4 regions of the Selenomonas sp. oral taxon 136 genome follow, and region 2 is predicted to be linked to each of the others. Evidence: riboswitches for the same ligand, from Rfam matches in the RefSeq annotation. Region 2 holds a riboswitch; each other region holds the start of a gene.

Region 1 (8,101 bases), 880 kb from region 2:
CACTCCTCTTTGGGCGCGAGCACCGTATATGCCTCCAGAACGGGCACACCGAGCGCATAGAGATCCTCGGGACGCGTACCGCCCGCCTTGAGAGAGAACTTCATCGTGCTGATGATGACATCGACGTAGGGCTTTCCATCCCTGCAAAAATATTTTTTGATTGCTTCCATTAGGGTCAGAGATTCCACACGCGCATCACGATAGGCATTCGAGAACACGGCGACCGCGTTCATCCCCTCCGCCTCGATCGCACGGATAAGCGCCGTATGATAAGTAAAGTCCCCCGTAATCCACTCCGAGCGATAGAAGAGCACACCGACTGTCGGTCGTCCCTCCACGTAATACGCGCCAAGATAGCCCGCGATATCCTCAGGATCTCCCGCCCATGCCGGATGATAGACACCGTTCCATGCGAGCGGGGCGGGCTGCTCCGGCGTGCAGGGAATCCCCCTGAACGCTCCGCCGAGCCAGCGGAAGAGATTTCGCATATTCGCCTCGCCGTCATAGCGAAAATATGCCCACGTCGTATGGATCTGCTCCGCTGAGAAGCCGTACGTCACCTTGTCATGCTCCGCATGATCCACGACGATCAGATGCAAAATCCGATGCTTCTGCAAATCGCGCGACGCCTGCTTCAGGAAATCATTGTCCAGCCCCGTACCCATCCAGAGAAAGAGATGGAGATCCGCCGCCGCACGCCTTTCCTCCCAGCGATCCATACCGTTGACAGCACACACGCGTACCTCCGGCTCTTCCAGATACGCAGCACAGCGACGCGCGAGCACACGCACGCGCAGGATGTTGGTGTAGACTGCAATCTTCATATCGTACCGCTCCTGATTCTATCGCCTGCGGGATGCGCGGACAATCTCAAGCACGCCCTCCGTCGAGAGCTGCTCCAAGGTGTAATATCGTGCGTCCATGCGGCGGGCGAGCTCCGGCGCAATACCGACGCGCGGGACGGCGCGCTCCGTATCAAGGACAAGACTGAGCGCCTGTGTCCCTGCGACCTCCTCCGCCGCCCGCAGGGCGCGCTGTACGCCAGCGTCCCCCTCTTTGGCGTTCGCCCGACCATCCGTGACCAGCACGAGAACATTTTTTCCTCCGCCCCTGCGCTCCAATTCATGCAGCATCTGCAGTGCGTGGGCAAGCCCCTCGGCGAGTGGCGTTCGTCCGCCCGTCGGCAGCTCACGCAGCTGCTTTTCCGCCAGTTCCACGCTGCGCGTCATCGGCAGGAGTGTCTCCGCATGATCGCGCCGAAAGGCAATGAGCCCCACACAGTCCCGCTTCTGATACGCCTCCTGCAAGAGGGAAAGAATCGCGCCCTTCACCATGCGCATACGCTCACGTGCGCCCATCGAGCCGCTGGCATCAACGAGGAAGAGAATGTTCGCTGCTGTGCGCTTTGCCCGTACCCAGACGCGCACATCCTCGGGTCGAATGACAACCGCCGGACTGCCCTGACGGACGTGCTGATGGGGCGCGGCTGCGCGCAGTGTCGCAGAGAGTGCGAGATCGGGGCGGCTGCCTACACGCGGCATCTTCGTTCGCAGCCCGCGCCCATCCGCTGTATGCGTTTGGAGGATGTCACGCTTGCCGCTCTTTCCGCCCTGTGCACGCATCGTCATGGAGAGAAGCGAGAGCCGCGCCATAACGCCTTCGAGCGGGGCGGCAATGCAATCCTCCGCGTCGCCGCTGGAAGTATCCTCCTCCGAGGGCGGTGCATCATCCGTCTCATCCTGCGAGGCGTTCTGCTGTTCATTGCCCTGCATGGGCTCCTGCCGCTCATCCGCTGCGCCCTCATCCTGCGGTGGAAGCGGATCCTGCGCGTCATCCGGCACATCGCTATTGCCCTGCTCCGGCACATTCGCGTTGTCAGGCGGTGGCTGCTGTTCCTCCTGCGGGCGGTTCATCCGATGCACGAGTACGAACTCCGCCGCCTCCTCCACATCCACGGGCATAACGAATGCCCTGCCCGCGAGTGCTGCAAGCGCACGCGCTGCCTCGATGAGATAGATCTCCGCATGGTTTCCGACACAGTGCGCACGCAGGACGCAGGCGGCCGCAAAGTGCAGAATAGCAGACGGCACTGCCACGCGCGGCAGGAGGCCACGTGCACGGCAAATCGAGGCTGCAAAATCCTCCTCCTGTGCGGCATAGGACGCACGAAACGCCGCCGGGTCACGCTCAAAGGTGAGTACCCGTGCGGCGATCTCCCTGCGTTGTGCAGGGTCAGTCACATCCTCCATCGACACAAAAAGCCCGAAGGCATCCAGCAGGGTGGGGCGGAGCGTCCCCTCGGCGGGATCCATCGTGCCGACAGGCGTATAGGAAACTTCTTCGGTAAATGAAAGCCCATCCCGCTCAAGGCGAAAGAATCGATCCTCGGCACATTTCAGAACCGTGGACAGAATGTCCTCGCGCAGGAGATTCACCTCGTCCATATAGAGGAAGGTATTACGCGCACGATGAAGAAGCCCATGCCGCAGACGCCGTTCTCCCTGCTGCAGGGCAGCCTCTATGTCGATCGTGCCGAAGATCATATCCTCCGACGCACCGAGCGGCAGTTCCGCCATGCGTCCCGTCACCGTAAAGGGGGCTGCCGCACGGACAAGAACGGATTTTGCCGTTCCGCTCGTACCGGAGATCAGGAGGGCGCCGGCAAGCGGGTTCACCAGTACAGCCGCAAGTGCGCGTTTCGCGTGCTCCTGCCCGACCACAGCAGTCAGTGGATAATGCGGGGTGTTCAAGCTCTTTCCTCCGAAATGCAGTTTACGCAGATGCTCCCAAGATCGCATCCACCGCGCTCCAGTCGACCGCCTCTTCCTCGAAGGGACGGCGGCGCATACGGTGTGCGAGGACAAGTCGGCTGACGCGCAGCAAGTCCTCTGCGTTGACAGCAGTTCGTCCTGCAAGTGCCGCGTGTGCAATCCCTGCCTTGATGAGGGTAATATCGGCACGATGCCCGTCAACGCCGAGCGTCAACGAGACCTGCGCCGCCAGCCCAAGGATGTCGTCGGGCACTGCCACATTGGCAACGCGCTGACGTGCTGCGACAATCTGCGTGTGCAGCTGCTCCTGCTCTGCCGCGTATGTCGCGGCAAAGGCATCTGCATCCCGCTCGTAGGCAATCCGACGACGGATCACCTCAACGCGGCTTTCGGCATCCTGCTCCCCCGCAACGGTCACTGAGAGCGCAAAACGGTCGAGAAGCTGTGGACGGATATCCCCCTCCTCCGGATTCATCGTACCGATGAGGACAAAACGTGCAGGGTGTGCATAGGAAATCCCCTCGCGTTCAACGGTGTTGACACCCATTGCAGCCGAGTCGAGCAGGATATCGACGATATGATCCTCAAGCAGGTTGATCTCATCCACATAGAGGATATTGCGGTTCGCGGCCGCCAGAATGCCGGGCTCGAACGCCTTGCGTCCATGCTGGATCGCGGTCTCCATGTCGAGCGTCCCGACCACGCGGTCCTCCGTCGCACTGACGGGCAGCTCCACCACGCACATCGGAACTTCTTCCTGCGGCAGTTTCCCCTCTGCGCTTCTCTCTTGACAGGCATCACAGTAGAGCTCGGGGCGTGCGGGATCACAGTGACAGGCACAGCCGCGCACGGCGTGCAGATCCGGCAGGAGCGCAGCGGCAGCGCGTACGGCAGTGGATTTTGCCGTTCCCTTCTCTCCCTTGATGAGCACACCGCCGAGAGAGGGCATGACTATACTGAGGAGAAGAGCCGTCTTCATCTCTTCCTGCCCAACGATTGCAGTAAACGGGTAAACTGTTCTATGTTTCATTGACCTGTCCTCTTATTGCATTGTACAACTACGTTCAGCGACTCCTTCATCGCCGCACGCTTCAGTGCACATTCGGCAGTGGAGGCGGCGGGATGTCCCTGCCCAGCCCTGCGTGCATAGCACGCGCCGCCGCAGGCGGAAAAATCCACACACGTCCTGCAGAACGCCATAGCATTCTGCATCTCCTGCGCCACCTCTTTCTGGCGCTGCACATCAATGCCACGTTCCACATCGCCGAGCAGAAAGTGCGCATCGCCGACAAAGGAGGAACAGGCGTAGATATTTCCAAGCGCGTCAACGTGTACCCCCGCCCCGTTCATCGCATGGCAGTGGGAAAATCCACTGCCTGTGCGCTGGGCAAGACACGCCGCCTGCTCCATCTGGCTAATCGCCATAGAGTGGCCGATCATTCGCCCGAGTTTGCGGTTCAGCGCAAAAACCGCTTCCATCGCCTGCGCCATGTCCTCGGCCCGTGCGCTGCGAACGGCAGAGCCACGCCCCTGTGGCCGCAGGAGATCAAAGCCCACACGGCGCACATTGCCGAGATAGTATGCCATCTCGACAACACCGGAAAGCTCTGTAACATTGTCCGCTGTGACGACTGTGGTCAGGCCGATCTCCATGCCGCACTGCGCAAGCTGACGAATCCCTGCGACAACATCCGCTGCCGTACCTCTGCCGTCAGGATAACAGCGAAGTGCATCGTGCACAGCAGGTCTACCGTCAAGGCTGACGCCGATCCCAATGCGCGCACGACGCAGAAAAGTCGCCGTCTCCTCGGTCAGCAATGTTCCGTTGGTCTGCAAATCCATGCGTGCCGGGATACGCTTGCTGCGCACGTAGTCTGCCATCTGACGCAGCAGCGGCAGTGCAAGGAGGGGTTCTCCCCCCGAGAACTGCAGGATAAAGGGCATTTTGCCCGTCGCCGCAAGGTCGATGGCACGCCGCGCCGTCTCCCATGTCATCGTGCGTCTGTCCTGCGCTGCGGCATAGCAGTAGCGACACGCAAGGTTACAACTTCCGGTAAGGCTCATGACGAGCATGCGCAGCGGTACTGCCCCGATGCCCTTACTTTTCATCGGCAAAGCGCTCCGGATAGACAGCGCGTGCCAATGCGTAGACAGCATCTGCCGCATTCTGTGAAGTATTGTAACGATACCGATCCGGAACCACATAGAGGTGATTTTCCTGCACGGCCTTCACATGGATAAACAAGGGGTCTCTGCAGAGTTTTTCGCGAAATTCCTCCGTCGTTTTCCCCTCTGTACTCCACGTCGGCAGGAGAAATACGTCGGGGTTGAGTGCCACCACCTGCTCCATCGAGACCGCAGTCGTCGCCGTCAGCCCCGCCATCGCCACACCATTGCGCAGGGAGGCACGGCGGCACATATCGTCAAAGAGCCCATCCTTGCGTCCAAACACACCGCTGAACGCAAATGCAACGACGATGGGGCGCTCCTCCTCCGGGATGTCTCCAACGCGCCGCTCCACATCAGCGAGAAGGGCACGTTTTTCGGCGATGCGTGCGGCGGCATTTTCCTCCTGTCCAATCAGGCGTCCAACCGTCTCAATGCGCGCAAAGATGTCCTCGAGGTTATTCGGCGTACGTGAGACAAAGACGGGAATCCCCAAATCGCGCAGGCTGTCCACCAGCTCCTTCGGTATGCCGTCAATCGCAAGGACAAGGTCTGGATCCAGTGCCGCAACGCGCTCCGGACTTCTGTCCTTGAGTTTGACGGATACGGCGCGTGCCTCTTCCGTCATGCAGGATATTCCCGGATCATCCACCGTGGAGGTGAGCCCCGCGATCTGCTCCGGCGGAGCAATCCCAAGGAGAATCTCATCCATCCCTCGTCCCAGCGACACGATCCGATGCGGTCTTTCCGTGACAACGACCTCCGCCCCGGTATCATCCGTTCCGCGATAGAACGCATCCCCATCCGACTCCACCCGCGTCCCGTTTCCACAGCCAGTGAGAAGGAGAAGACAGCCCGCGACAAGGAGCGCATAGAGCAGCCAATTATAAGGCATGGGTATATGCGTATTGCAGTTTCTTTGCATGCTTCATTCTTCGTCACCTTTCTTCATCCTGCACCGATGAACCTGCATGCAAAAGAGAAGATGTGCATAAAAAGACCCCTCCTGCATACACAGAAGGGGTTTTTCACACAACAAAGGATCACGCTGTATCCGCAGACACACTGGAATCCCCATCCCTATCACTCGCAGGTCAAACGGCGATTGTCAATCAGGCAGTTCTCCTGGCTCCAGTTCCTCGCGCACCTGCGCCTTCCCGAGGGAAATCCCTCAGTGGCGGAGACAATGTCCCCATGCAGGTTTGCTCACTGCTACAGTGGCGTGACCGCTCCGGCTTGATGGGAAAATACGTTTCCTTACCGGATTCTCTATTATATCTCTGCAAACTGTCAAACGACCTGGCAGTTCGCGCCGATACCTGATCCACTTCATATAAAGTTTTCATAAAACGCATTTATAGTAACATTGGAAGAATCGCTTGTCAATACGACAAAGGGATATTTTACGAATCATCTCAATACGCTGGGATCTTTCCGAGTCTATTTTTCCAGCAAATAGAGATAGTCCCCATAGCCCTCCTCCTCCATGTCCTCCTTCGGGATGAACCGCAGGGACGCACTGTTGATGCAGTAGCGCAGCCCACCCGTTGCGGCGGGGCCATCGTCAAATACGTGTCCGAGATGCGCGCCGCTGTTCGTCGCCGTAACCTCGGTACGCACCATGCCGTGCGAGCGATCTTCCTGCTCTGCAATCAGTGCCGCATCGATTGGACGTGAGAACGCCGGCCAGCCGCAGCCCGAGTCATATTTATCCGTGGAGACAAAAAGCGGCTCGCCCGTCGTGATGTCACAGTAGATACCCGCACGAAACTCGTGATCGTATTCGTTGCGGAAGGGCGGCTCTGTCGCCTTCTCCTGGGTAACGGCGTACTGCAGATCCGTGAGACGTTCTCTGAGTTCAGCCTTTGTCGGCTTTTCATCATGACGCACGTTTTTCTTCTCCCCCATCGGTTCGGCTTCCGCACGTTTCTCACGCATCGCAGCGATGAGCGCAGGGGAGATATGGCAGTAACCGTTGGGATGCTTCTCGAGATACTCCTGATGATCGTCTTCTGCACGATAAAAGTTCACGATCGGTCCCATCTCGACAGCCGTCTTCTGACCGAGACGATTCTGCAGTGCGTCCAACGACGCACGGATGATCGATGCATCCTTGCCGCCGTCTGCCTTCACATAGTAAATGCCTGAACGATACTGCCGCCCGACGTCGTTGCCCTGCCGATCGACTGCCGTCGGGTCGATGGAGTCGTAAAATGCGGTTAGAAGCTGATCGAGCGAAATGATGTGCGGGTCATAGATAACGTGAACCGCCTCCGCATGCCCGCTCCCGCTGCATACCTCCGCATAGGAAGGATGGGCACTCATACCGTTTGCATAGCCGCACTCTGCAGAGACAACGCCCGGCACCAGACTGAGGTAGAGTTCCGTCCCCCAGAAGCAGCCGCCGGCGAGATAGATCTCCTTCTGTCCTGCGGCAGCTTGGTTCTCCTGCACGATCTCATGCGGCATCTCACTCGACGACGATGCGGGTGCACCGCAGCCGCCGATGCAGCTGAGCAGGCCGAGGGCACAGATACCGCGCAATAGTAATGCATTCATGATAATCTCCTTTCAGCAAGAATCAAAGATTACGGCTTGATCTCACTTGCCGGAGGGAGCTGCCAGTCGATGGGCATCTCCCCCACACGCGTGAGGAAGTCGTTGACACGCGAGAATGGATGACTGCCGAAGAAGCCGCGGTGCGCCGAGAGCGGGCTCGGATGCGGCGACTCGACGATGAGATGGCGCGGATTCGTGATGAGGCTGCGTTTCTTCCGTGCAGGACTGCCCCAGAGGATGAAGGCGAGCGGTTTCTCACGTGCTCCGAGGAGGCGAATGATGGTATCAGTGAACCGCTCCCACCCGTGTCCCGCGTGCGATGCCGCCGCATGAGCGCGCACGGTAAGAACGGTGTTGAGGAGGAGCACGCCCTGCCGCGCCCACGGGATGAGACAGCCGTGATCGGGCGGAACGATCCCGATATCGTCCTGCATCTCCTTGTAGATATTCAGCAGTGACGGCGGCGGGTCAACGCCGACCTGCACGGAAAATGACAGCCCATGCGCCTGTCCGTCTCCATGGTAGGGATCCTGACCAAGAATGACGACCTTCGTATCAGCAAAGCTTGTGTAGTGCAGTGCATTAAAGATCGAATACATATCGGG
Region 2 (8,101 bases):
CAAAGGTATAGTTAAAATACGCACGCCAGTCACGATGAAAACGGTGTTTCAGTTCAAACTCCGCCCCCTTGACCATCGCTTCGTTCAGATTATAGTAGGCACGCACGTTATTCCTCTTTGCAATCGCAATCTTGTCCTCCGTGTCCACGCGGAACAGCGTCAGTCCATAGGAGGTATTTCTACCGATCTTCTGCTTGACTCCCAGCTCAAGTGTACGGGAGATCTCCGGGGTCAGATCCGGGTTTGCCTGGATAGAGCTCGCACTGTTTCCCGCACGGCGATAGAGCCGATAGATCGACGGGGGATTAAAGGATTTTCCATAGCTTACATAGAGCATTGTATCCTTTTGCGGCTCATAGCTAACGGCAAACTTCGGACTCCACGCATGGAACGATGTGTCCTCGTAGTCCCTGCGTGCGGCTCCAATGTAGGAGTACCCGTCCTTCTTGTCGAAGCGGTCATAGCGTATACCGAGCTGAAGTTTCCAGCGTGCATCCAGTGCCAGCTCATCCTGCAAAAAGAGTGCCGACGACATCACAGAACCGCCGCTCTGCTGATACGGTGCGCCATAGGTCGAGCCCCAATCCTTCCAATGGAGGAGATCGAATCTGCGATAGCGCATTTTATCCTTCATCCACGAGAATCCGGCAAGCAGTGTATTGTTGCCAAGCGTCCACTTTTTCTGCAGATCCGCATTATAGTTCTTGGCCGGATACTCCGCACGGTCGCCGGCACCCGTCCAGTCAATATCCGTTGCTCCATCAGCACTGGAGTATCCATCCTTCCAAGTATTGCTGTAGCCAATTCCTGCCTTGAAACCGTTCTTTGTATCCTCATAGCGCAGTTTGTGAATATCCTGCTCCCGCTGGCCATAGTAGCCAAGAAAATCATCGGGCGAAGCACTGATATAGTTTCCGTTTGGCAGAAGGACAGTGCCTGAGAAAACAGGGAGCCCGGCGGCATCCCTGAAATAGGTGATGGGATCATGATAGGAGTACTGATACGAGGCATGCAGATAGGTGTAGCCAAGTGAGCGGTTCTTGTCAAACGCATAATTCAGATCGACGAAGGTATTCTCACTGTCCTTCTTCTTTGCCCCACGGCTGCCTATAATATAGTCGCCATCAGACAGCCTCCTGAAGGAACCGGTCGCATCGGGCGTATAACTTCCACTGTCTTCCTCCGCCGTTACGGCATGACCGACCCATCCGTCCGACGTACGCTTCTCATAGCCGACGCGGAAGGAAATATTCTTATCACCACCTGTGACCTGAAGTCCGCGCTGCCATGTATTGTTGCTGCCTCTCTGAAGATCGACCTGTCCATGGATTTGAGGTTTTGTCGCCTCTGATGCAGTCGGCTTCTTCGTGATGATATTGATGATGCCCGCGACGGCATGTCCACCATAGAGCGACGATCCGGCGCCACGCACGATCTCAATGCGATCAATATTGGTCAGTGGGATGGAGTCCCAATTGACACCTCCGTCAAAGGCAGTGTTCAGCATCTGCCCATTATACATGACGAGGATATCTGCGCCCGAAAATCCGCGTAGCATGACACCATCCTTGACTTCGGCTGTTGGTGCAACGTAAATGCCCGCCTCACGTGTCAGGGCATCGCGCAGACTAAACGCATGCCTTTTTTCAAGATCCTTCGCGGTGATGACCGTCACGTTAGCAGGGATTTTCATGCGTGGCTCTGCGATACGAGTCGCCGTCACAACGGTTTCGCCAAGGGTATGTTCATCTGGTGATGCGTGCACGTCCGCCGCGCCCTCCTACGCCGCTGCCGGCACCGTCCATGCTGCGCTCAGTGCCGCCAATGCGACCGCAAGTGCCAAATTCCGTCGTGTCATTTCCATTCCCCCAAAATCACACAGATGACCGTGTACGCCCGCAAAAAAAGCCTGCCGTCCTGTCCATCGCAGGATGCAGTGGCGCGCGCCATGAGCGCACCGGCGTACGAGATTCGGTAGGTCTTCCGGCTCTGCTTCATCGTTGCCCTGCCTTCCCGGTTTCCCAGTGACATCATAGGGCATCCTCAGCATTACGGCGGCGGGACCGCATCGGCATTGCACCGATTTCCCTGTTACGCCCCGAGGGGCACCGAACCTGCTTATTTATATTTGCTATCGTAGTATACCGTAGGTATATCGCAGTGTCAATTACTTTTCACAGATTTCATTCGTGTACGCCGCACTCTCGTCCATCCCCGTCGGGGGCACGATTCGGTGTTCGATCCGCTGCGGATTCATTCGCACAAACGCAGGCTTTTCACGCTTTTCGCAACATGATATAATGAGAATCAAATTATATGATGCATCGCTGAACAGGAGGGTACTGCATGGCTGACCGCATTATTGCTCAGGCGGATCTTTCCGGGATATGGAACTGTCTGCGGGAGCTCGGTGAGTACATCGACACAACCAATTCCAATGTCATCACCGTCGGCAAGAATGTCGACGCGCTGCAGCAGGATTTCGATGCGCTGACGGCGGATTTCCACGCCTTCGTGCAGGCGCACCGCCTCACCGCGCGCGCCCAGCTCGCGGAGACTCGTCTCGTCAAGCTGCGGCAGGAGCTCGAGCAAAAGTACGGGCACTACGCCGAGATCCGCCGCACGACGAAGGGCATCCTGCAGGCGAACGATCTCGCCATCGTGCGGCAGGAGACGGTGCGCGCGGCAGGCGAGGAGCTGATGCTGCGCGCACCCGAGTACTGGCTCGCGTCCGCGCTTGTCGCCCTCTCCGCCTGGATCAGCGACCACGAGGAGATCGCCGTGCGTGCGCTCCGCGAGGCACTGCGCCGTGACGAGGAGAAGACGGCGCTCTTCTTTGCCCTCGTCTGCCGCCGTGCGGGACGCGGTGCCCCTGCCCTGCACTGGGCGCAGCACTATCTCATGCGTCAGGATGAGACGGCACTCGACCGCAAGGCGATCCTCATCGTCGATGCGTATGCGAGCGGGCTCCTAGGCGTGGACACGGAGGGGCTGATTGCGCAGCAGCTCGACGCATGGCTCGCCCGCCTCTCCGAGCAGCCGGGCTTTGTCGAGGCGCAGGAGGGCCGCTGGAAGGAGGCGCTCTCCCTCATGCAGCCCGAGACGCCCGCCGCGTTCCACTATCCCTATCTCGAGGAGCACAGCCCGACCGTCGCCGATCTGAAGTCCACACTCGCCGGCGCGGAGCTACACGGCAAATTTTACGCGCACGTCCAGCAAATCGTCATGCAGAACCCGCCCATGCGCACGCTGGTGCAGGAGCTCGACCGCGTCCTCACGAACCTCGTGACGGATTTCGACGCGGCGGAGCAGCCCCTGCGCGAAGCGGTGACGTTCGAGCAGCTCGTCGCGGATGAGGGCGGCGACGAGACGCGCGCAAAGAAGGAAATGCAGCTCAAGCAGGAGGCGTTCGAGGAGCGGCGCGACTTTATGCAGCTCCTGACCGACGCCGCCATGAACCCGAAGGAGGCGCAGGCGAGCGTCGCGACGCAGAAGATGGCGCTCGCCATATCCAAGGACTGGATGCTCTCCGCCTATCGCGACCACATCGCGGAGAACCGCGCCGCCGTGCCGCACAGCATTGCGCTGCGCATCGGGGAGTTCGAGGGGGAGACGGAAAACGGCGAGAACGAGGAGGAGCTCCTGCGGCAGTTCGCCGCGTGGAACGACGCCATGCGCGACCGCGAGCTGGCAAAGCTGCGTCTGACCGGGAAGCAGGAGCTCTGCCGGTGGGCGGGCATCGTCCCCATCGTCCTCGGGTTCTATCTCGGCGGTGCGGTCGGGCTCGTCATCGGCGCGGTCATCGGCGTGCTCATCTACCTGAACTACCGCAGCGCAAAGCGCGCCCTCGAAACGCAGCGCGAGGAGCTGCAGGAGCGCTTTGCCGAGCAGGGCAAAACAGGGGCGGAGATCGTGCGCGGCCTCCTCGCCGAGGTCGTGGACTACCGCGAGGCATTCCGCGCGCTCGACGCCGAGAGCCAAAAGGCGCTGGATTACCTCACGTCATTGGACGTTTCCGCCTTCCGCACCGTCCGCGAGGGCGGCCGCAGGATGCAGATATAGGAGGCAACAATGAACGGGCTAGGGAATCACTGATAAAATGAGGTCTGCCAGATTGGCGTAGATTTTTTGTCCGATTGAGGCAGCAAACCGGACGCATAGCAAGAGCTATGTGGAGGATTTGCTAACGAAAAGCGGGCGAAAAAGATGCGTCAAGATGGTTGTGCCGAATTTATCAGTGATTCCCTATAGATCAGCGCCCGCAGGTGTCTCGCCGAGGATATAGATATAGGAGGCCTACGATGAACGAACAACATCCGTTTGCTGCGATCCCCACAAGCGATGCGGCAGCGCACGGCGCAGCAACCCCCGCCGCACAGGACGCACGCAGCCCGCAGGAGAGGCGCGCCCGCGGCGAGTCCGAGGTGCTCGCGGCGGGGCTGCCCGCGTGGAACCTCGAGCCGCCGACCGCGCCCGTGCGCAGGAGACGCGCATGATCGCCCCGCCGCGCACCTACGCCCAGTGGGCGGCGCTCCTAACGACATTCGCTGCGGGGACGGCGGACGAGGAGGCAGTGCACGCCATGCGCGCGGGGACGCTCGTGTGGCAGTCGGGCGTCGCCGAGCGGTTCACCCAGCGGCTGCTCGATGCCCTGAACACGCGCATCCAGAAGGACGGCGACACATTTTCGCGCGACCTCGCGCGCGCATCCGCCGAGCAGGATACCATCGCGGCACTCCTCGCCCAGCGGCGCAGATTTCGCACGCTCTATGCGGCGGCCGATCTCCCCGCCCTCCCCGCCGCGACGCGCAAAGAGACCATCGCTGCCGTACAGACGGCAGCCGACCGCACGCAGGAGTCCCTTGAGGCCTCCGCAAAGACAGACCGCACGGGGCGCATGAGCGCGCTCGTGCGCAGCCACAGGGTAAACGTACTGGAAACGGAGGCGTTCTCATGACCGCACGACAGACGTGCAAGGAGCTGCTCGCGCGCTACGGCATCGCACGGATCCCCTTTATCACGCTCCACACCGTCGAGCGCGCCCGCGCGCTGACACTGCTCAAAGAGGTCGCAGAGGAGCTCTCCCTACCCTTTTGCATCCATACCCTGTCCAAGGGCGTCTACGACCTCGCCACGGACAAGGTGCTCAGCGACGACAAGTCCGTCTATGGCGCGCTCGACTTCATCGGCGAGCAGATGAAGCACCGCGCGAACACGACCCTCGTCCTGACCGAGACGCCCGACCTCTCGACCGACACGAACGACGCGCGGCAGCTCCTCGACCTCGTGACCCTCGCGAACGAGACGGGCGGGCAGATCATCGTGCTCACCACCTCCCCCATCTGGAACCGCCTCCAGCGCCTCGGGCTGCGTCTCGAGCTCCCGCTGCCCGACGAGGACGAGATGGAGCAGATCGTGCGCGGCTACATCGACGACTACCGCGGCGAGATCACGATCGAGTGGACGGACGCCGACATCCGCGAGGCGGCCTCCATCCTCTGCGGCGTCACCGCCATCGAGGCAGAGAACGTCATGGCGGCGCTCATCGCGAAAAAATCCATCCGGCGGGAGGACATGGACGAGGTGCGCACGGCGAAGGATCGCCTCTTTTCCGACATCTCGGGACTGGAGAAGATCACCGTCGACGAGAGCGTCCGCGACGTGGGCGGGCTCACGGGACTGCGGAACTGGCTCGACGAGAAACGCCTCCTCTTTACTGCGGAGAAACGCAGCCTGCTGCGGGAAAAGGGACTCAAGTCCCCGCGCGGCATCCTGCTCGTCGGCGTGCCCGGCTGCGGCAAGTCCCTCTCGGCCAAGGCGATCTCCGCCAGCTGGAAACTCCCGCTCTACCGCCTCGACTTTGCGACCGTACAAGGCAGCTACGTCGGGCAGACCGAGCAGCAGCTGCAGAGCGCACTCCAGACGGCGGAGAACGTCGCGCCGTGCATCCTCTGGATCGACGAGATCGAAAAGGGACTCTCGGGCGCGGGCAGCTCGAACGACGGCGGCGTCTCCACGCGCATGGTCGGGCAGTTCCTCTTCTGGCTGCAGGAGTGCCGCAAGCCGGTCTTCGTCGTCGCGACGGCGAACGACGTCTCCATGCTCCCCTCGGAGCTCCTGCGGCGCGGGCGGTTCGACGAGCTCTTCTTCATCGACCTGCCGACCGCCGACGAGCGCCGCGACATCCTGCACCTCTACATGCGAAAGTATCTGGGGCTCGACTTCGCGGGCGCATTCGCCGACACCCTCGTCGCAATGACCGACGGCTTTACGGGCGCGGATCTCGAGTCCACCGTCCGCGACCTCGCCTACCGCGCCATCGCGAACCCCGCGTTCAGCCTGAGCGCAGAGAACCTGCGCAGCGCCTTTGAAAACGTCGTCCCGCTCTCCGCGACCGCGCCGGAAAAAATCGCCGCCATCCGCGACTGGGGACGTGAGCGTGCCGTCCCCGCGAGCGGACGCCCCATCGGCAGCGAGACCGAGCTCAAAAAATCCGCCGAGATGCGCACGCGCAAGGTACTGGTGTAACTCCCCCGACAGAAAGGAACGAACATGCCGCGACCACTACTCCACCGAAATCAGACGGAACAGACGCAGGAAAGCCGCCTGAGCCTGACCGCTGCCCCCCGAGAGACGCAGAGAGAGGCGCAGGAAAACGCCGTGCAGCTCGCGCGCCGTCTCAAAGAGCCGCGCTCCAAGGCGTACATCGACGCCATCCACAAGCTCGATGCGGGCGGCGCGACCATGAGCACGGCGGAGCGCGACGCCATCGTCGACGCCATCCGCGCGGAGTTTCCCGACATCGTCAACATCGCATCCATCCCCATCGGCATCGTCGCGCAGTGCTTTCTCGGCGCACCCTACGAGGTGCACACCATCAACATCACCGGGGGCATCATCATGCACTATAAGCGCGGCGAGCCCCTCCCCGAGGGCATGGAGGGCGCACGTTCGCTCGCCGCACACGGCGGCTACGAGTTCGTCGAGGTCTACAGCGACGGCACGTACCGCGCCATCAGCAGCAATGGCGCCGTCTCCGTCGTCCATCCGCACTGAGGAGCAGCGGGGTGCTGCCCCGCCATCGGGCGCGCTATGCACAGTGAAGGGGCGCATAGCAGCCCCCTCTCTCCCTGATAGCAATATTCAGAAACGTCAAAAGTGGGTGACCAAACGGAAATATTGTGGTATACTGTGGGCATGGAAAACGTCAACAGTATCCTTTCTTTGTCGATTTTTAAGGAGAATTGCCCATGAAACGCGAAGAAGTCGTCCATCATCTCGAAGCCTTCGACCCCGAGATCTACAACCTCCTGCAGGAAGAACGCCAGCGCCAGCGCTACACACTCTCGCTGATGCCGAACATGAACGCCATGTCGCCGTTCGCAAAGTATCTTGAGGGCAGTATCCTCACGAACAGCTTCTTTGACCGCAGCGACGAGACCCCGACCGGCGGCCTCCACCTCGAGGCCATCGTGCGCGACCGTGCAAAGCAGCTCTTTCACAGCGACCACGCCATCGTCCGCCTCGGCAACATCGTCGCCGCCTCACGCGTTGTCTTTCAGGCGCTCCTCGCAGAGGGCGACATGGTACTCTCCCTCAACCTGCGCAAAAAGGATCACGTCGCGGGACTCTCCTACCGCTTTGAGAACTACGGCATCGAGCCCGGCACGCAGGAAATCGACTGGGGAGCAGTGCGCGCGCAGGCAGAGCGCGTCCGGCCGCGGCTCATCATCTTTTCCCCGGTCAGCTTCCCGCGCACGATCGACTACCAGATCCTCTATGAGATCGCACAGACCGTGGACGCCTACCTCTGGGTCGACATCAGCCAGAGCGTCGGCCTCGTCGCATCCAAACTCATCCCCTCGCCCGTCCCCCTCGCCGATGTCGTCACGTTCTCCACGCGCGACTCCCTGCGCGGGCCCGACGGCGCTGTCGTCCTCACGAAGGCGGAGCTCGCCTCGCGCATGGATGCTGCCGTCATCAACACGGGGCATGAGGCACTCCACATGAACCACCTCGCCGCGCTCGGCGTCGTCCTGCGCGAGGCAGCCAGCGAGCGCTACCGCAACTACGCCGAACAGGTCGTGCAGAACGCACAGGT
Region 3 (8,101 bases), 900 kb from region 2:
CAAAAAATTTCCCAGATGCAGAAGTGCGTTGATTACCTTCTCGAGCATGGGGCTGATATCAATTTATACGGATTTGGGTGTCTGTGTACTCCGCTATGCGAATCGGTATATATTCCAGACGCTCGTATTATGGAATTTTTACTAAGCAGAGGGGCTGACCCTAATTACAATACGGATTTCGATTCTATGTGCAGTACGAAGGATGAGTGGCATATTCGGTCATCGGCGTTAAGCATGGTTTATGATGAGCTGTCTGTTGTAGGAGAAAAATACAACGAGGAACAAAAAGAATTGTTGTTGGCACATGGTGCAGAGCTATTTATAGATGGGTTCAATCCAAAAACCGGAAATATGGAGGAAACCTATGAAAATGGCAATTCGTACTGACAGCTGTGATAGTTCATACTGCTTAGTCAGCTGTACTTCATTACAAGCATATGGCAGAGCGATTTGATGAAGGTCAACCTATCACAGGAAAATAGGATATCCGTCCGTACGTCTGAACGAAGAAAAACTCTATCATACAAGAGATCCCAGTCACTGTACTAGCGTTTGGGATCTCTTGTAGTTTTGCAAAGAATCATTAGCCATTTTCCCCTACACTAAGTCATAATTCTCTTATTCTGGAATTATATCAAGAATCAGTTACAAGAGGATATTATGACAGACTCAGGGAGCCTAAAAGAGTTTGTCGTCCTGTTTACGGGCAACGAGGGAGGGGAGAATGGTATATAAAAAGCCCCCACGTAGGGGGCTGCCAGTGATTTACTATTTACCAAAGGCCCAAGACTTTCCACCATGCCGCGCCGATTGTCAGGTAGATCAGCGTCGTAATGGTCGTCATGATGAAGCCGTTCTTCCACCATTCGCTTTGCGAGACATAGCCTCCGCCAAAGTAGATCGGGGCGCAGCCGTTGCCGTAATGCGTGAGGGAGATCGGCACATCGGCGAAGATGCCGAAGATGATGGCGACCAAAAGGGGCGGTGCACCGACGCTGACGCTGACAGCGATGAATGCCGCATAGAGGGCACTGATGCGTGCCGTGACACTGGCGAAGGCGTAGTGGATGTAGGTGTAGAAGAGCAGGATGATGAGGCAGGAAATAAGCCAACCGAAGCCGAGCGAGGAAATCGCCGCGCCCGCACCATTGGCGATCCATGTGATGATGCCCGATTTTGCGAGAGCCGAAGCGAGTGTCATCAAAGAGCCCATCCAGAACATCGCGTCCCATGCACCCTTTTCCTGGATGACGTCCTGCCAGTTGATGATGTCGAGTATCAGCATGAGGCAGACTGCGCCCATGGCAACGGGTGTCGCGTCGATGTTCGTGAGGCCGGAGCTTGCCCAGAGTGCGAGAGAGACAACGAAGATGACGGAAAGTCCCTTTTCCGCAAGGCTCATCGGCCCCATTTCAGAAAGCTCACGCTGTGCCAGATCCTTGGCGTCGGGAATACGCACGAGTTCGGGCGGCGAAAGTTTCATCATGACATAGGGGACGAGCAGGAGCGCGATGAGTCCCGGCACAATTGCAGCGCTCGCCCAGCCCATCCACGTGACCTGAACGCCCAGCGTCTTCTCGGCGAGCGCCACGCAGAGCGGGTTGCCCGCCATCGAGGTCACGAACATCGTGCAGGTCACGGCGTCTGTATGGTAGCCGACCTGCATGAGGTAGGTGCCGATGCGGCGTGCGCTCTCACCGGGTTTTGAGCCTAGAGCCTCCGCGAGTGAACGCACGATTGGATAGAGAATGCCGCCGCCGCGCGCTGTGGCCGAGGGCGTTGCGGGCGAGATCACAAGCTCGCTCAGGGCGATGGCATAGCCGAGCGACAACGCGCTCTTGCCGATTGCCTCGATGATGCGGAAAGCGATGCGTTTGCCGAGTCCGCTCTTGATGAAGCCGCGGGAATAGAGGAACGCACAGACGATCAGCCAGATCGTGCTGTTGCCGTAGCCTGCCAAAGCATCGGACGTCTTTAGCAGGCCTGTCCATGCGGAGAAGGAAATCGCGATGAAGGCCACCGCGCCGATCGGCAGCGGATGCAGAATAAAGCCCAGCACTGTCGCGATAAAGACCGCAAGCAAATGCCAGGCGAGTACTGTGACTCCGTCAGGAACCGGCAGGAACCATAGGATGAGTCCGACGCCGATCGTGATGAGTGCATTTCTTCTCTTCGTGTTCATGTGTTCACCCCATCAAAAATATGAGTTCTCCGCCGCAGTCCCCTTTTGCCGAAAGCATTTCCTGCGACGCCCATGGAAGCTGTAGATTTGCAGAGCATACGTCCGAGGCCGGCGGGAAGAGGGCAGTTCTGCGTCCTGAACGTTCGCAAATAAAAGCAGCCCCTTTCTGCAAATGAGAGAAGAGACTGCAAAATATCCTTGCCTTGCCGCGTGCAGCGTCACAGCGCATAAAACCGCCGTCGAAAGGTCACCGCAAAGATGCGGATCGATCCAGCGCAAGACACAGATCCCCTTCCCGTCGCTCGCAGGTCAGACGGTGATCGTCGATCAGGCAGTTCTTCCTGGCTCCAGTTCATCGCTCCTCTGCGCCTTCCAAAGTTTCCTCAGTGACGTTTTCTGCAGATTCGCTCGCTGACACAGTGGCGGGACTGCGCCGGCTCTTCCGGCTTCTCTATTAAGTCTTGCGACACCTAATTCATCAGTATGCTGTTTGTCGTGATGATGGCTTCCGTGAGGAAGAATATCACTGCTTCTGCCTATTGTCAAGAGAGAGGCGAAAGGAGTTGAACCATCGGCTTGACTGTATGCGCTGATTGACGTTTAGATGTTTGAATACGCGGTATTTTATGGTAGAATGAGCGTCGAATATACTGGTCTTGGCAAAGGTGTTTTGCCGGAGCGATTTTGTATGTTCGACTTTTTATGTGTCCAATTTCATTTTACAATGAACGATTTCTTCTCTACATTTTTTTGAGTATTTCGTACTTGCCAATGAGGATAGATACGGATGGAGCTAAAGATATTCACGACGTTCAAGACAATTGTACGCACGGGCAGCTTTACAAAGGCGGCGCGTCTCCTCAGTTACACGCCGTCGACGATTACGTTCCACATCGCGCAGCTGGAAAAGCTGACGGGCGTACCGCTTTTTGAGAAAAGCGGGCGGCGCATGATCCTGACAAAGGCGGGAGAGGAACTGATTCCGTATGTGGACGAGGTGCTTGCTGCAGTGAAGAAGGTCAAAAGCTTTCAATACGGTGTTGCCGCCTATCAGGGGACGCTCACAGTCGGCGCGCCGGAGTCGCTGCTCTGCTTCCGTCTGCCGCCCCTGCTCAAACGTCTGCATGGGCATGCACCGCGTGTTGATCTGCGTCTGCGTTCACTCACGAGCCGTGATGTTGTTGCGGCACTCCGTGACGGGCAGATCGATGTCGGTCTTGCATACACGATTCAGGAGAGAGACAAGGAGAACCTTGCGTTCCGGGTGTTTGAGGAGTGCCCCGTGCATTTCTATACCTCGGTTGGTGCAGCTGTATGGTGCCCGAACCTTCGTGAGCGGGAGATGGAGATCAACGAGATGCCGCTGATCACGATGCCGCATCCGGGTGAGATTCGGCAGCTGGCAGACGACTATCTGCGGCAGCGGGGGATCTCGTTTACGAATATGATTGAGCTGCGAAGCACGCAGACCATCATCAATCTGGTTGAAAACGATATGGGGATTGCGCTGCTGCCGGATCATGCGGTGCGGGAGCGCATGGCTCTCGGCCGGCTGTCTGCAGCGCAGTCGGATCCGATGACTGTAACATCATACTACGGGGTTCATCGGAATAAATGGCGCAGCCCCGCAATGAATCTCTTCCTTGACATCCTTGGGGAGGAGAACGGAAACCAGGGCGGAGAGGAATTGCTTCACGATGAGGAGGATGTCGATGCAGCCGATTCTCGCTGAGGAAATTCGGGACTTTGACACGAGTCTCGACCGCCTGTGGGCGCGACGTGATCTCGTCGTTGTCGCAGCGGGGGCACTCATCTGTTTTCGCTCCATCTACCATCGCGCAATGCAGATCGGTGCATGCGGGCGGTTCCGTTATGCTGCTGTGCGGGCAGAGGATTACGTGCTTGGAACGGCGGAGGAAACGATCCGAGATGCAGTGCGCGATGCCGCACGCCTGCTCGGTGTACGTGTGGTCGTGATCTATCTCTCCTGTCTCGACATCCTCACACGCCTGGGTTTTGCAGATATCGAGTGTACGCTCTCTGCGGAGACGGGCTGCATCGTGCGCTGTTTCTTTCGTGGGCCGCTGGCAAAGGCGGACAGCATCCGGCACGAGACTGCAGAAGAGCTCCTCGCCGCGCTGCCGCCGGAGGAGGGGACGGTCACGGCATCGGCGCCGCTGCCGCCGCCGATGAGCGATACGGCGGGCGTGTCGGATTTCCTGCGGGAAGAGGGCGCGGCGCATGTCCTTGTCACGCCGTCGGGCTGCCGGAATGCGCTTGCACGCATGGATCTCATGCCGGAGCGCAGCGATGTCTATGCGCTCATCCCACAGGCGGAGGACTATATCTTTGGCATGGAGGAGACCGCTGCCACAGAGATCGGTGCGCTCACAGCAGAGGGAACGTACCGTACGGTGCATCTCCTCAGTTCACCGGTGCCCGCATTTATGGCGATGGAGGCTGCGCCGGTTCTGCAGGCTGCGGAGGAGCAGGGTTGCCGTGCGTGTGCATCGCCGACGGACGGTTTTCATGATGCTGTGTGCGGTGTTGCAGCGGAATTGCTTCGCCTCGTGCAGGAGGCGGCCAATGGGTGGTGGGCGGCGTGGCAGACGGTTCTCATCCTCGGGTACAGCCCGCTGCTGTTCGGCGATATGGCACAGCTGGATGCCCCGACTGCTTTTCTCACTGCATACGGCTGCGACGTGTGCACTGCAGGGCGCGACGCACTGACCGAACGCCCCTCATTGGTCTGGTTGGTATCTGCTGCCGGTGTGTCGGCGGCAGAATGGCTGCACAGGGAATATGATGTGCCCGTTGTCCGCAGCCTGCCGCTCGGGACCGCGGGGCAGACTGCATGGCGGGCTGAGATCGCTTCGGTACTTGGCTTGCCCATAGAGGGGGCATCTGTGGAGCAGACAGCAGGAGATCCGCGTTCGGATAAGATCCTCGTCATCGCCGACCCGATTGCGGCCGCAGCCATTGATCGCTTGCTTCGTGCACATGGATTTCGCAATATCCGCTGTGCAGCCTATGCGTGGGACGAGGAGACGGCGGCACTGTATCGACAGGCAGCTGAGACCGACGTGCTCGTCTTTCGTACGGCTGCGGAGCTGCAGCCCGCATGGGATGCGGCGGATGCTGTCGTTGCTGATCCTGCGCTGCCGCCTGCGATGGGGGAGAAGCGCATTGTTCCTCTGCCGTCGGGGCTGCTCTCGGGCAGAGATGCCGCAGGAGAGGGGAGCGGCGTGCTTGGCACAGACTTCGCTGCGGCGTTGGACGCATTTCTGAAATGTTGATAGTTCAAAAATATTGAAGTATTGCTTTGAATCTATTCGATTGTACTTAATCGTAGACTATGATAATCTTTCCGTCAATTGATCGTTTCATGGGGATTTTTAGAAGAAATAGGAGGACATGATGACACATCGTTTTTCATTCGATCTCCTTGCGGGACTGTTGCTTATATGCGCTGTGCTCGCAGGATGCGGATCACAGCAAACGTCCGCGCCCAAGGCGGAGCGGGTCGTGACGGACACGGCCGGACGCGAGGTGCATTTGCCGGAAGAGGTTAAGAGCATCGCCGTTGTGCCGATTCCGTGGGCATCTGTTGCCTTTGCGGTAGACGGTTCGGCCGACCGCATTGCGGGCATGCACCCGTCGGCGAAGGCGTCGTATGAGAAGTCCATGCTCAAGGTGCTTGCGCCGGGGATGGCGAATGCCGCAACAGACTTTGTCGGGCAGGACTTCTCCATCCACATGGAGGAACTCGGCAAGCTGAACCCGAGCGCCATCATCGTCTGGAACTATCAGGAGGATGAGATTGCGCAGCTCGAGAAGCTGAAGGTCCCCACGATTGCACTGAAGTACGGTACATTGGAGGACGTCCAGCAGGGCATCCGCGTCATCGGGCAGGTGTTCGGCAAGGAGAAGCGTGCCGAGGAGCTAGTGGGCTTTCAGCAAGACATCATGGCGTATTTTGAGACGAAAAAGGCGGCGCTCGAAGGCAAAGAAAAGCCGAAGGTGCTCTATCTGCGCGATCGTGATCTCAAGGTTGCGGCGGGTGGAACCGTCAACACGATGATGATTGAGACGGCGGGCGGTGTGAACGTCGCAAAGGATGTGCAGGGACAGTGGACGCCGGTCACAATGGAGCAGATCGCTGCGTGGGATCCCGATGTTATCATCCTCAGCAATTTTGACCCGATTCAGCCTGCCGATCTCTTCGAGGATAAACTTGAGGGACAGAATTGGAAGAACATCAAGGCGGTGCGCGAGGGGCGTGTCTACAAGGCTCCGATTGGTCTGTACCGCTGGGATGCACCCTGTGTCGAGACACCGCTGATGATCAAGTGGATCGCGCAGAAACTGCATCCGGATGTTTTTAATGACTACCGTCTGACAGACGATCTGCGCGGCTTCTATGAAAAATTCCTCTCATACACGCTGACAGATGCCGATCTCAAGATGATTCTGCACGAGTGAGCCGCCCTATGAAACAAAGCAATGCAGCTCTCTGGACGATCATGACGGTGCTGCTCATCGCTGTGTTCTTCCTTTCGCTTGCAGCAGGACGCTTTGCGATCGAGCCGGTGGCTGTCTGTGACATTCTCATGCGTGCGGCCGGAGGCAATGCGGGTACGGATATGGCATCGACTGTCGTTCTGGAGCTGCGCCTGCCGCGGACGATCCTTGCCATGCTCGTTGGCGCGGGGCTTTCACTCTCGGGGGCAGTCTACCAGGGCATTTTCCGCAATCCGCTCGTCAGCCCCGATGTGCTCGGCGTCTCAAGCGGTGCAGGGTTCGGTGCCGTACTGGGCATCCTCCTCTGGGGGACAGGCACGGGGACTTCGGTCATCGCCTTTGCCTGCGGCATGGCGAGTGTCGGACTTGCGTACTATTTCTCGCGCAGCCGTGGCTCTGTCTCGATGATGTCGCTCGTGCTCTCGGGCATCATCATCTCGTCGATCTTCTCCGCGCTCATTTCGCTCGTGAAATATGTCGCGGATCCTTATGACAAGCTCCCCGCCATTACTTATTGGCTCATGGGCAGCCTTGGCAAGGCGGACTTTGATAAAATCCAGATCATCGGGCTGCCGATGATTGCCGCAGGGGTGCTCCTGATTGCGATCCGTTGGCGCATCAACATCCTTTCGCTCGGCGAGGAGGAGGCACGCAGCCTCGGGGTGAATCCTGCGCGCATCCGCAACATTGCCATCGTCGCGGCGACGATCCTCACGGCACTCTCGGTGACGGCCTGTGGCATCGTCGGATGGGTCGGGCTCGTCATCCCGCACATATGCCGCCGCATGGTCGGTGTCGATCATGCGCGGCTTCTGCCCGCTGCATGCTTTACGGGGGCGATCTTCCTCGCGCTCGTCGATATCTGTGCGCGGAGTCTCCTTGCGGCAGAGCTGCCGATCGGCATTCTCACGGCACTCCTTGGCGCACCATTCTTTGCCTTCCTGCTGAAGCGCACGCGGGAGAAACAGGGGGATTGGTCATGATTACGGTGAAGAATGCCGCCTTTTCCTACGACGGCAGAAATGAACTGTTCTCCGATCTCTCCTTCTCCCTCGCGGCGGGGGAGGTTCTCACCATTCTCGGGCGCAATGGCATCGGCAAGACGACGTTCCTGCGCTGTCTGCTCGGCATTCTGCCGTGGACGCGCGGGGAGTGTCTGGTGGATGGGCAGCGACCCGACCCTGCTGCGGTCAGCGATGTGATCGGCTATGTGCCGCAGAGCCATGCGCCCGCTTTCCCCTACACTGTCTTTGAGATGGTTATGATGGGGCGTGCGCGGCGCATCGGACTCTTTCGGACACCTGCGGCGGCAGACCGTGTACGCGTTGCGGAGCTGCTCGATCTGGTCGGAGTCCTGCCGCTCGCGGAGCGTGCCGCGACCGAGCTAAGCGGTGGACA
Region 4 (8,101 bases), 900 kb from region 2:
TTAATTCACATTCCCAAATCTCACGGCACATTTCTCTGTTTTTGTCCCATTCATTGTAAGGTTCACTCTTCGTTCGATGAAATCCAAATTTATCATAAAGATGGCGTGCAGGCTTTAAGAGATCGAGTGTCCCCAGAAAGAGCTGGCGGTAGCCTTTTCTGCGGCAAAAAGAAATCGCCTCCGCCAGCAGACGATTTCCAAGCCCATGTCCCTGCACATCCATATCTACGCCGAGCCAGCGCAGCTGCGCCCGATTCGCCCCCTTTTTGATGACTGCGATATCACCGACCATCTTCCCATCCAGTTCGGCAATCCACATCTGACTGCCCTCCACGTCATCGTAGAGCTCCGCCATCCCGCGCAGCATCTCCTGTTCATAAAATCCGTTAAAGCCATACTGACGCTTATAGAGCTCGTATTGAAAATAACAGACCTTGCTTGGATCTCCCGGCTGATAGGTACGAAGTATGATGTCACTTGGCATCTTCTCATCCCCTTTTTATTTGAATAGATAAACTAAATTTTCCCCATAAGCACACGAAAGATGCTGCTTATGGGGGACTGCGGTCGTTTACAAGTCAATATTGACCCATGGATATATGGTTACAGCTTCTTGGACAATGCCTCGATGTTGTCCGACATTGCCTTTGCCTCCTCAACCGAGGCACTGATCTCCTTCATGTTCGCCGCCTGATTCTCAATCAGTCCGTTGATGGACTTAATGCGCTCGGCGATATGACTTGCCGCCTTCTCCATGGATTCGAGTGCCTCGAAGATCTTGCTTGCGGCATCGCGGCTGCTGTCGGCAAGTTTTCTGACCTCCTCCGCCACAACGGAGAAGCCGCGCCCTGCCTCGCCTGCGCGTGCCGCCTCGATAGAGGCATTCAGTGAGAGAAGGTTCGTCTGTTTTGAGATCGTCATAACGAGCTCGGACATCTTGAGCGTGTTCTCCGTCTGTCCGCGCGTATCCTCTGCAGCCTTCGTGATCTCCTCCTGTACGTTTGAGATCTCCATCGTGCGCTCCATCGTCTGACTCACGCTCTCCGTGATCGTATCAATCGACGCATATAGGCTGCTGAGCATCGTCTCAAGCTCGCCGTAGAACTTTTCCTTCTTCTGTGCGGTCTGATCCAGCACCTCCGATTTCCGCTTTTCCTCGTCGATATCGACAAAGACACCGATGATCTCCTCCGGATGCCCGCTCTTGTCGCGTACAACATTGCCGGACGCATGGTACCAACGATAGCTGCCGTCATGAACCTTGAGACGATAGTCTGCATTGTACTGCGTATGACCCGTGAGATCCCGAATGCAGGCGTTGAAGGAGGAAAACGTTCCCTCCACATCGTCCGGGTGCAGACGCGAACTCCACGACTCGATTGTGTTTGGGAAGTCCGACGCGTCACGGAAGCCGATCATACGGCGGAACTCATCCGACCAGATGGCATAGGCAATGCTGAAATCCGGATTGATCTTCATGTACCACATACCGGATTTGATTACCTCGTTGACCGTACGCAGACGAAAGCGCTGATACTCAAGCTCCTCGTTCACACAGTCGATCAGTGCATTCAGCTCTGCGGCATATGGTTCGCTGTCATGCAGCTTTGAGAACAGCTCATTCTTCTCATGCCCTGCAATAATCCCCTGAATCTTCCCTGCAAAATTCTGTGTATCACCGGCAGCGGCACTATTCTTGTCCAACATTGCATTCCCTCCAAAAACATTTCTCAACCTTAGATTTATTGTACCATATCATCCTATATATGCAAGCAAAAAGGCTTCGGCCTGATGCACCGCCCTAAGTTAAAATGGCCGCCGATAAAATGACATTCGCCAGATCGGTGTCGTTTTTTCGTCTGAACGTGTGGTACTCCGAATGCAGCGTGGTGCTCTGTGGAGGATTTTCCGTCAAAGTACGAGCAGCAAAAACTACGTCACGGGGGTAGCATCGAATGTATCAGAACCTCCTTTACTCCACAGCCGTCAAAAACTCCTGTCGCGACAGTCGGAATTCATCGCCATAAAGAATCCATGCAGTCTCTTGTATGCCAAATACAATATCTTGAGAAATATTGTAGACATATCGTGCCCACGGATGTCCAATGTGCTTTTCCCGTATGCCCGTCATCTGCGCCAGCGAAGGGTCTTCTAAGTACTGCTTGCCAAACCCTTCTTCCCGCGACCCCGCGTTTTCATGGCTGGGGAAGAAGAGGTAGTCAGGATTCGCAGCAATGAGCTGCTCTTTTGTCATCTCCTGTCCCATATGATTCCCTGCGGCAGCCTTTGCATTGATGGACTCCGTATAACGACAGAGTTCATCAAAGGTAGACCCCGCGCCGCCATAATTTGGCATAATGGAAATAAGCGCAATACGCTTGTGTTTCTTCTCCTCCGGCACTAAGGCAATTTTCTCTTGGAGCTCAGCAAGTTTGTCTTCCATTTTCTTAATGAGCTTCTCCCCGCGCTCCGATTCTCCAACAGCCGCAGCAAGCAAGCGTATATTTTCATGGATATCGTCGATGGTGGCTGCTGACCTAAAGACAACAACAGGTATATTCAGGTCTCGTATTGCATCGACATTCTCTTTCGGCAGCCATTCCGGAACAGCAACGAGATCCGGCCGCAAAGCAGCGATTTCCTCCACTGATGGGTTGCGAGAAATAACGTTTGAGATTTTTTCACGTACCCATGGAATATTCGTATCCTCTGTATTGGCAAGAGTCTCATTGATGGCAGCCATGCGCTTCGACTCCACAAGGCCAAGCATCATCTCATCACTGCTCGCGCCAATCGTCAGGATCCGTTGGGGCTTATGCAAAATAGACACAACCGTCCCATCCGCATCAGTAACATTGTAGGTGTTCTGAGCCTGCCTGTCCGAAATACCACAGCCCGTCAAAGAGAATAACAGCATGAATATGCACGGCAGCATCACTGCACGCAGCCATCTGCTCATAGTTCCACAACCCCTTTTATCCCTCTCATGAAACTTGCCTCATTATTTTGTAAACTCCCCTCTCTACAGCGCAGAAAGGGGAGTTACTGTGTTATAAAGTTATGAAATACCTCGGCGGCGCACCACACGGGAACGCTGCCAGAGGGAAACGTTAGAAGCTCTGCTCCACGCCGATCATGAAGTTGCGTCCGGGTGCCGTCCACCACTGTCCGGGAGCGCCCCACTTTACATTCGAATGCTCGGCATAGAACTGGTTGAAAATGTTGTTCGCCTTGAGATATACCTTTGTTGCGTCGGCAATCTGATAGTTCATCGCAAGATCGACGACCCAGTAATTATCCGTCGGGAAAGCACCGCGTACCGGTCCCGGGCGTCCAACGATCCCGCGGGCAAGCAGCGACGCATCGAATGCACGGTTGCGGTAGTCGACACCGATGTTCCACTGATCCTCGGGCAGATAACCGTCTGCATTCACGCCTCTCTGCTCCGTCTTGCCGACATGCGTCCGTGTATAACCGAGGCGCGCGCGCAGATGCGAGTCAACGCGCTTCGCGAGCTGCAGCGACCAGCCATGGGCATCCTCATCGCCGACATTGATGTTCACGTATGTCACAGGATGGTAACCGATACGATCCTTCGAGTGGCGCTTGAAGTAGCTCGCCGTGAGGCTGAGACCTCTGCCAAAGTCACGGGCAATACCGATCTCCTTCGTGTTGCCGGACTCGGGCTTGAGGTTTGGATTGCCGTATGTCGGCGCATAAAGTTCATTCGGCGTCGGCGTGATGAAGTACGCACTGTAAGAAGCATAGGCGTGCGTCATCGGATCAATGTCATAGCCGAGGCTGACACTCGGGCTGTTGTGACTGCCAAAGGACGAGTTGCTGTCATGACGAATACCCGCTGTGAGTTTCAGCGTCGGAAGGATGCTCCACTGATCCTGCAAATAGAAGGAGCGGTTGATGAGCGTACGATCATCGATGCTCACAATGCCGCCGTTCTTGATCGTCGTATCATCCTTTATGAATTCGAAGCCAGCCGTCAGCAGATGGTTGCCGAGCTTCTTGTCGAATTGGTCGCTGAATCTCCATGTCGAATCACTAAAATCATAACTGGATCCCGCAGGAGTCCACATGCCATGGGTGAAAGTATCATAATCATATTTGCTGCGCGAGATACTCATTTGGTTCTTGGTCGTGTCATTGATTTTCACATTCCAAATCAAATCGCCATCCAAATAATCATAGTTCCCGCGATTGACATTGAGCCCCTGCTGCTTTTCATAGAGTGCCTGATAGCGATCCGAGTCCTTGTATGAGCGCAGATTGAAGGCAAGATAGGATGCCTTGCTCAGATCCTTGCCGAGGTGAAGATTGACCGAGTCCGCATCCAGATGAGACGGCACCGTATTGCCGTGCGCATCCGAAAAGTCTCCGCTCTTATCCTTCTGGTACTTGATGCGCCAGTCCCATCCGTGCTCACCGCCCGCATTCGCGATGCTGTACTGCTGACGTCCATAACTGCCGTAGCCGATGCCGAGCGTCGTCTTCATCCCCGATGCCTTCTTCGTGATGATGTTGATAACGCCGCCCTTCGCATCCGATCCATAGAGCGTTGACGCCGAGCCGTGCAGCACCTCGATGCGGTCGATGCCGCTAAGATCCTTCATCGCAGATGCCAAAGAGGCCGAAAAGCCCCCCGCATAGTTCTGGCGGACACCATCGATCAGAAAGACCACATGTTCCGACCCGTTGATGTAGAATTTGCTGCTGTTGTTATATCCCGCCGGTGCATACGCATTGACCGTAACGCCTGGCACATCGCGCAGCGCCTGCGTGAGGTCGGTGTAGTGGCGGCGCTCGATATCCTTGCCTGTAATCACCGTGATATTTGCATCCGTCTTGAGTTCCTTGTTCGGGGTTCTTGTCGCCGTGACGACCGTCTCCCCCAGAGCATGTTCATCTGCCGTATCACTCACATCGGCTGCGAATGCATGACCGCCCAGGGACAGCACGCTTACACTGAGGGCTGCTGTCAGAGCTGCTCCTAGCTTCTTCCTTGACCCCAATCTCTTCATCTCGTAATCTCCTCCTAAAACATTACACATTACTGCAGGGCAATACACCATCTATTCATCTGCTGCGAAGGGATGCACTTCGTCAGTCAGAGAAAAGTATATTCCGGAAGCACTGATAAATTCGGCACAAGCATCTTGACGCATCTTTTTGATGCATGGCATGAATCATGGAAATAAAAATCCCCTTCCTGCGATACAGAAAGGGGATAGACTCACGAAAAAATATGATTTGGGCGCACAATATACGCTCACGATAGAATCCCTTCCCCGTCACTCGCAGGTACAAGCAGTGATTCATAACTAGGCAGTTCTCCTGGCTCCAGGTCATCGTTCACCTGCTCCTTCCCAGAGGACATTCCTCCAGTGGCAAATCGGGGCGGCAGATCATCTCTGCACGCCCTGCAGGCTCGCTCGCTGATACAGTGGCGGGACCGCTTCGGCATCGGTCTGCATGGCATACTGCCATAGAGCCTTCACCGAATTCTCTATTAAGTCTTTGACACCTAATTCGATAATATTCAGTTTTCCAGCAATTCGACATATCGTACTATAATACGAATTTATTGTCCTGTCAAGCGCAAATATACTAACAACTCCAAACACCAATATAGAGCACTACGAATACATGACAAAGCAGTGCTCGATAAAAGGGAAAAGACACACCATGCAGTGAACCTGAATCTATCGGTCGTGCGCTGCGGCGCGCTGCTGTATGCGCAGCTTACTCGCCAGATCATCACGGGAACGATGCTGGAACTCGTGAACGAGATACATTGGCTGGACAGTCTCGACGATACGGCGTGCCGCATCGGTATGAAACGGCTGATGCTGATCGACATGCATGACGTAGTCCATCGCCGCCTGCCAGTCGAGCGATGTCTTCCATCCTACATGCCGACGCATCATCTCCCGCGTATATGCCCCTGAGAGGGATTGGTGCAGGTGAATGCCATAGACGCGCTTACCCAATGCTCCAAGCTCGTGGTAGACCTTTTGCACATATGCCGCACCCTCCGCCTCGCTCTGCAGATCCAAGTTCGTGTTCATCAGATGCCCCGTGTCGAGCATAAAGCCCGTGTCGGGATAGCTGACGCGCTCCAAGAGCTCAGCGGCGAGCTGCGGTTTTTGAAAGGTCAGTCCCGGCCACCAGAGATTTTCAAAAAGGAGTTTGCAGCCCCTCGGTATCTCGCCGGCAATCGCATTGACAAGCTCGATGGCCGCGCGAACGACGTCCTCATCCGTGACAGAAAACATGCGCGTATACATCTCCGATGTGCAGTTATGTGCAACGTGGAAGACGAGATACTGCGGCTGACACTCTGCCGCCCGCCGCAGATTCTCCCGCCAGCCCTCCACCCAGTCGGCAACATCCAACGAGCCGTAGTAGCCTCGGATATTGTCCTCACTGCCGAACTCCGCCATGAGTGCAAAATGGTCCCCACGCCAAAAGTCAACCCACGTCGGCCAAAACAGGAGATGTACCCCCTTGATGTACGCGGGTGGAAACAGCGTGCGATCCCATGGCGCACAGAGCATGAACTCGATGCCGTCAAGCCCCGGTTCCTGCAGGATGGCAGGAAGGGCACCAGCATCGCCGTGAAGGATATGCTCCACATCGCAGTCCGCATTAGAGAGATTGGTTAAGGTAAGCATGGTCAGAACTTGTAACTGTAGCTCAGGAGGCAGTTGATCGGTGCAACATAATATTTTGTCCCTGAGTGCCCCACTGTATCATCACGGTTGAGCACGTTGTCAATGCGCAGATTGATCTCGCTGTGCTCATCGGGTGCATAGGCTGTGTTCCATGTCGTGAGCAGATACGGTTTAGAACGAAATGCGGGCTTGCTGTTTGGCGTCTGTACACGATCAGCAAGATAAGAAGCAGTGAGCGCAGATGTCAATTTTCCTTTGTGGTAGTTCACGCCTCCTGTCAGCTGAACTTTTCCAAATGTACGCACCCATCCAAGGTTATTCTCAGTATTCTTTGTCATCGGATTCTGCCACGTTACACCCCAGTTGTAGGAGAAGCCATTTGCTCCCCGAATCTCATTGGAGAGCTCCACCCCAACGTTCCGCATCTCCTCATTCGTATAGTAGCGCACTGGATTTGACAGATCGTCAACGTGTGGCATGATATTATCCTTAACACGTATATGGAATATTGCAGCTTTCCATGTATGTCTATCATGATTCTGCTTCCAACCAATTTCATAATTGATGCCTTTCTGTGGGCGCAGATTCGGTGAAGGCAGCTGTGAAGCATTATCGTTATACATTTGTGCAAAGGTTGGCATGACGAAGGATTGGCTGATATTCAGGTATAGGCTGTTCTCACGATCGAGCTTGTGCAGCCACTGCCCAGATGCGCTGAGGTTGCTGTAGTTCTGACTGCGTGCAGCCCCCGTTGTCCACGTTCCACGCAATCCGAAAATACCAGTATTTCTCTTATCGAAGCGCTGCTCCCACTGTCCAAAGATCCCCCAGTTATTACGAGAATAACGTTCATTTCGAGTGCTGGCAGAGGTGGGAAGCGCCGCATACATTTCGTGCACAAGGTCAAAGCCCAATATCGCGGTGGATTTTGGACTCATCTTCCAAGTGCGCTGTACATCCATACCGTATGAACTGTTCTTTTCACGCGTATGGTACCAACTATTCCTTCTCTGCCATGAATTTGTGATATATGTAGGTCCCTCATATGCCAAATTCCCCGTATTATAGAACAAACTCCCCTTCCAATCGGCATCCTGATAATTCAATTGCGTAATATACTGTTTTGTTTCATATTTACGGGCTTGAATTACATCCCCCACACGCAAGCCTGAAGTGCCTCCCCGTGCCTGAGATACCTCACTCGTATATTTTCCCTCCGTTTCATAGTAACCAAAAAGGAAATTCAGTCTGGGGTTCACTTGATAAGAAAGCCCTACATTCTGTCTAATGATATCTCTGACATCCAGACGCGTCTCTCCTCTAAAACGAGCCGTCGATGCACTTGCATAGTTAAGGCCATCTCTGCTGCCCCATTTATCGTAGTTATAGTAGAAGCTAACGCGCTCATCCCCGAC

Evidence for each region. A riboswitch is a leader RNA that binds a small molecule or an ion and turns the genes downstream of it on or off. The one in region 2 is predicted to bind cobalamin.
Region 1: linked by a shared signal. The riboswitch ahead of AXE86_RS01970 (ABC transporter substrate-binding protein) and the one ahead of AXE86_RS06390 (TonB-dependent receptor) in region 2 are both predicted to bind cobalamin.
Region 3: linked by a shared signal. The riboswitch ahead of AXE86_RS10660 (DASS family sodium-coupled anion symporter) and the one ahead of AXE86_RS06390 (TonB-dependent receptor) in region 2 are both predicted to bind cobalamin.
Region 4: linked by a shared signal. The riboswitch ahead of AXE86_RS01895 (TonB-dependent receptor plug domain-containing protein) and the one ahead of AXE86_RS06390 (TonB-dependent receptor) in region 2 are both predicted to bind cobalamin.

The regions. Positions count from the first base shown of each region.
Region 1 covers NZ_CP014239.1:429,100-437,200, forward strand. The annotation lists gene cobN (cobaltochelatase subunit CobN) at 1-824, opposite strand, end outside; gene AXE86_RS01955 (VWA domain-containing protein) at 843-2,750, opposite strand; gene AXE86_RS01960 (ATP-binding protein) at 2,773-3,801, opposite strand; gene AXE86_RS01965 (radical SAM/SPASM domain-containing protein) at 3,798-4,880, opposite strand; gene AXE86_RS01970 (ABC transporter substrate-binding protein) at 4,870-5,832, opposite strand; cobalamin riboswitch at 6,036-6,275, opposite strand; gene msrB (peptide-methionine (R)-S-oxide reductase MsrB) at 6,378-7,496, opposite strand; gene AXE86_RS01980 (uracil-DNA glycosylase) at 7,526-8,101, opposite strand, start outside.
Region 2 covers NZ_CP014239.1:1,311,523-1,319,623, reverse strand. The annotation lists gene AXE86_RS06390 (TonB-dependent receptor) at 1-1,765, opposite strand, end outside; gene AXE86_RS12730 (hypothetical protein) at 1,855-1,998, opposite strand; cobalamin riboswitch at 1,957-2,128, opposite strand; gene AXE86_RS06385 (DUF456 domain-containing protein) at 2,347-4,062, shown strand; partial or broken gene AXE86_RS13270 (secretion protein HlyD) at 4,124-4,246, shown strand; gene AXE86_RS06380 (hypothetical protein) at 4,302-4,496, shown strand; gene AXE86_RS06375 (hypothetical protein) at 4,448-4,957, shown strand; gene AXE86_RS06370 (AAA family ATPase) at 4,954-6,528, shown strand; gene AXE86_RS06365 (hypothetical protein) at 6,553-7,056, shown strand; gene AXE86_RS06360 (serine hydroxymethyltransferase) at 7,251-8,101, shown strand, end outside.
Region 3 covers NZ_CP014239.1:2,216,319-2,224,419, forward strand. The annotation lists gene AXE86_RS10655 (ankyrin repeat domain-containing protein) at 1-387, shown strand, start outside; gene AXE86_RS10660 (DASS family sodium-coupled anion symporter) at 773-2,182, opposite strand; cobalamin riboswitch at 2,496-2,671, opposite strand; gene AXE86_RS10665 (LysR family transcriptional regulator) at 2,970-3,914, shown strand; gene AXE86_RS10670 (hypothetical protein) at 3,889-5,478, shown strand; gene AXE86_RS10675 (ABC transporter substrate-binding protein) at 5,597-6,664, shown strand; gene AXE86_RS10680 (FecCD family ABC transporter permease) at 6,673-7,686, shown strand; gene AXE86_RS10685 (ABC transporter ATP-binding protein) at 7,683-8,101, shown strand, end outside.
Region 4 covers NZ_CP014239.1:408,295-416,395, forward strand. The annotation lists gene AXE86_RS01880 (GNAT family N-acetyltransferase) at 1-484, opposite strand, end outside; gene AXE86_RS01885 (methyl-accepting chemotaxis protein) at 604-1,707, opposite strand; gene AXE86_RS01890 (ABC transporter substrate-binding protein) at 1,973-2,959, opposite strand; gene AXE86_RS01895 (TonB-dependent receptor plug domain-containing protein) at 3,111-5,033, opposite strand; cobalamin riboswitch at 5,320-5,555, opposite strand; gene AXE86_RS01900 (TIM barrel protein) at 5,715-6,686, opposite strand; gene AXE86_RS01905 (TonB-dependent receptor plug domain-containing protein) at 6,689-8,101, opposite strand, start outside.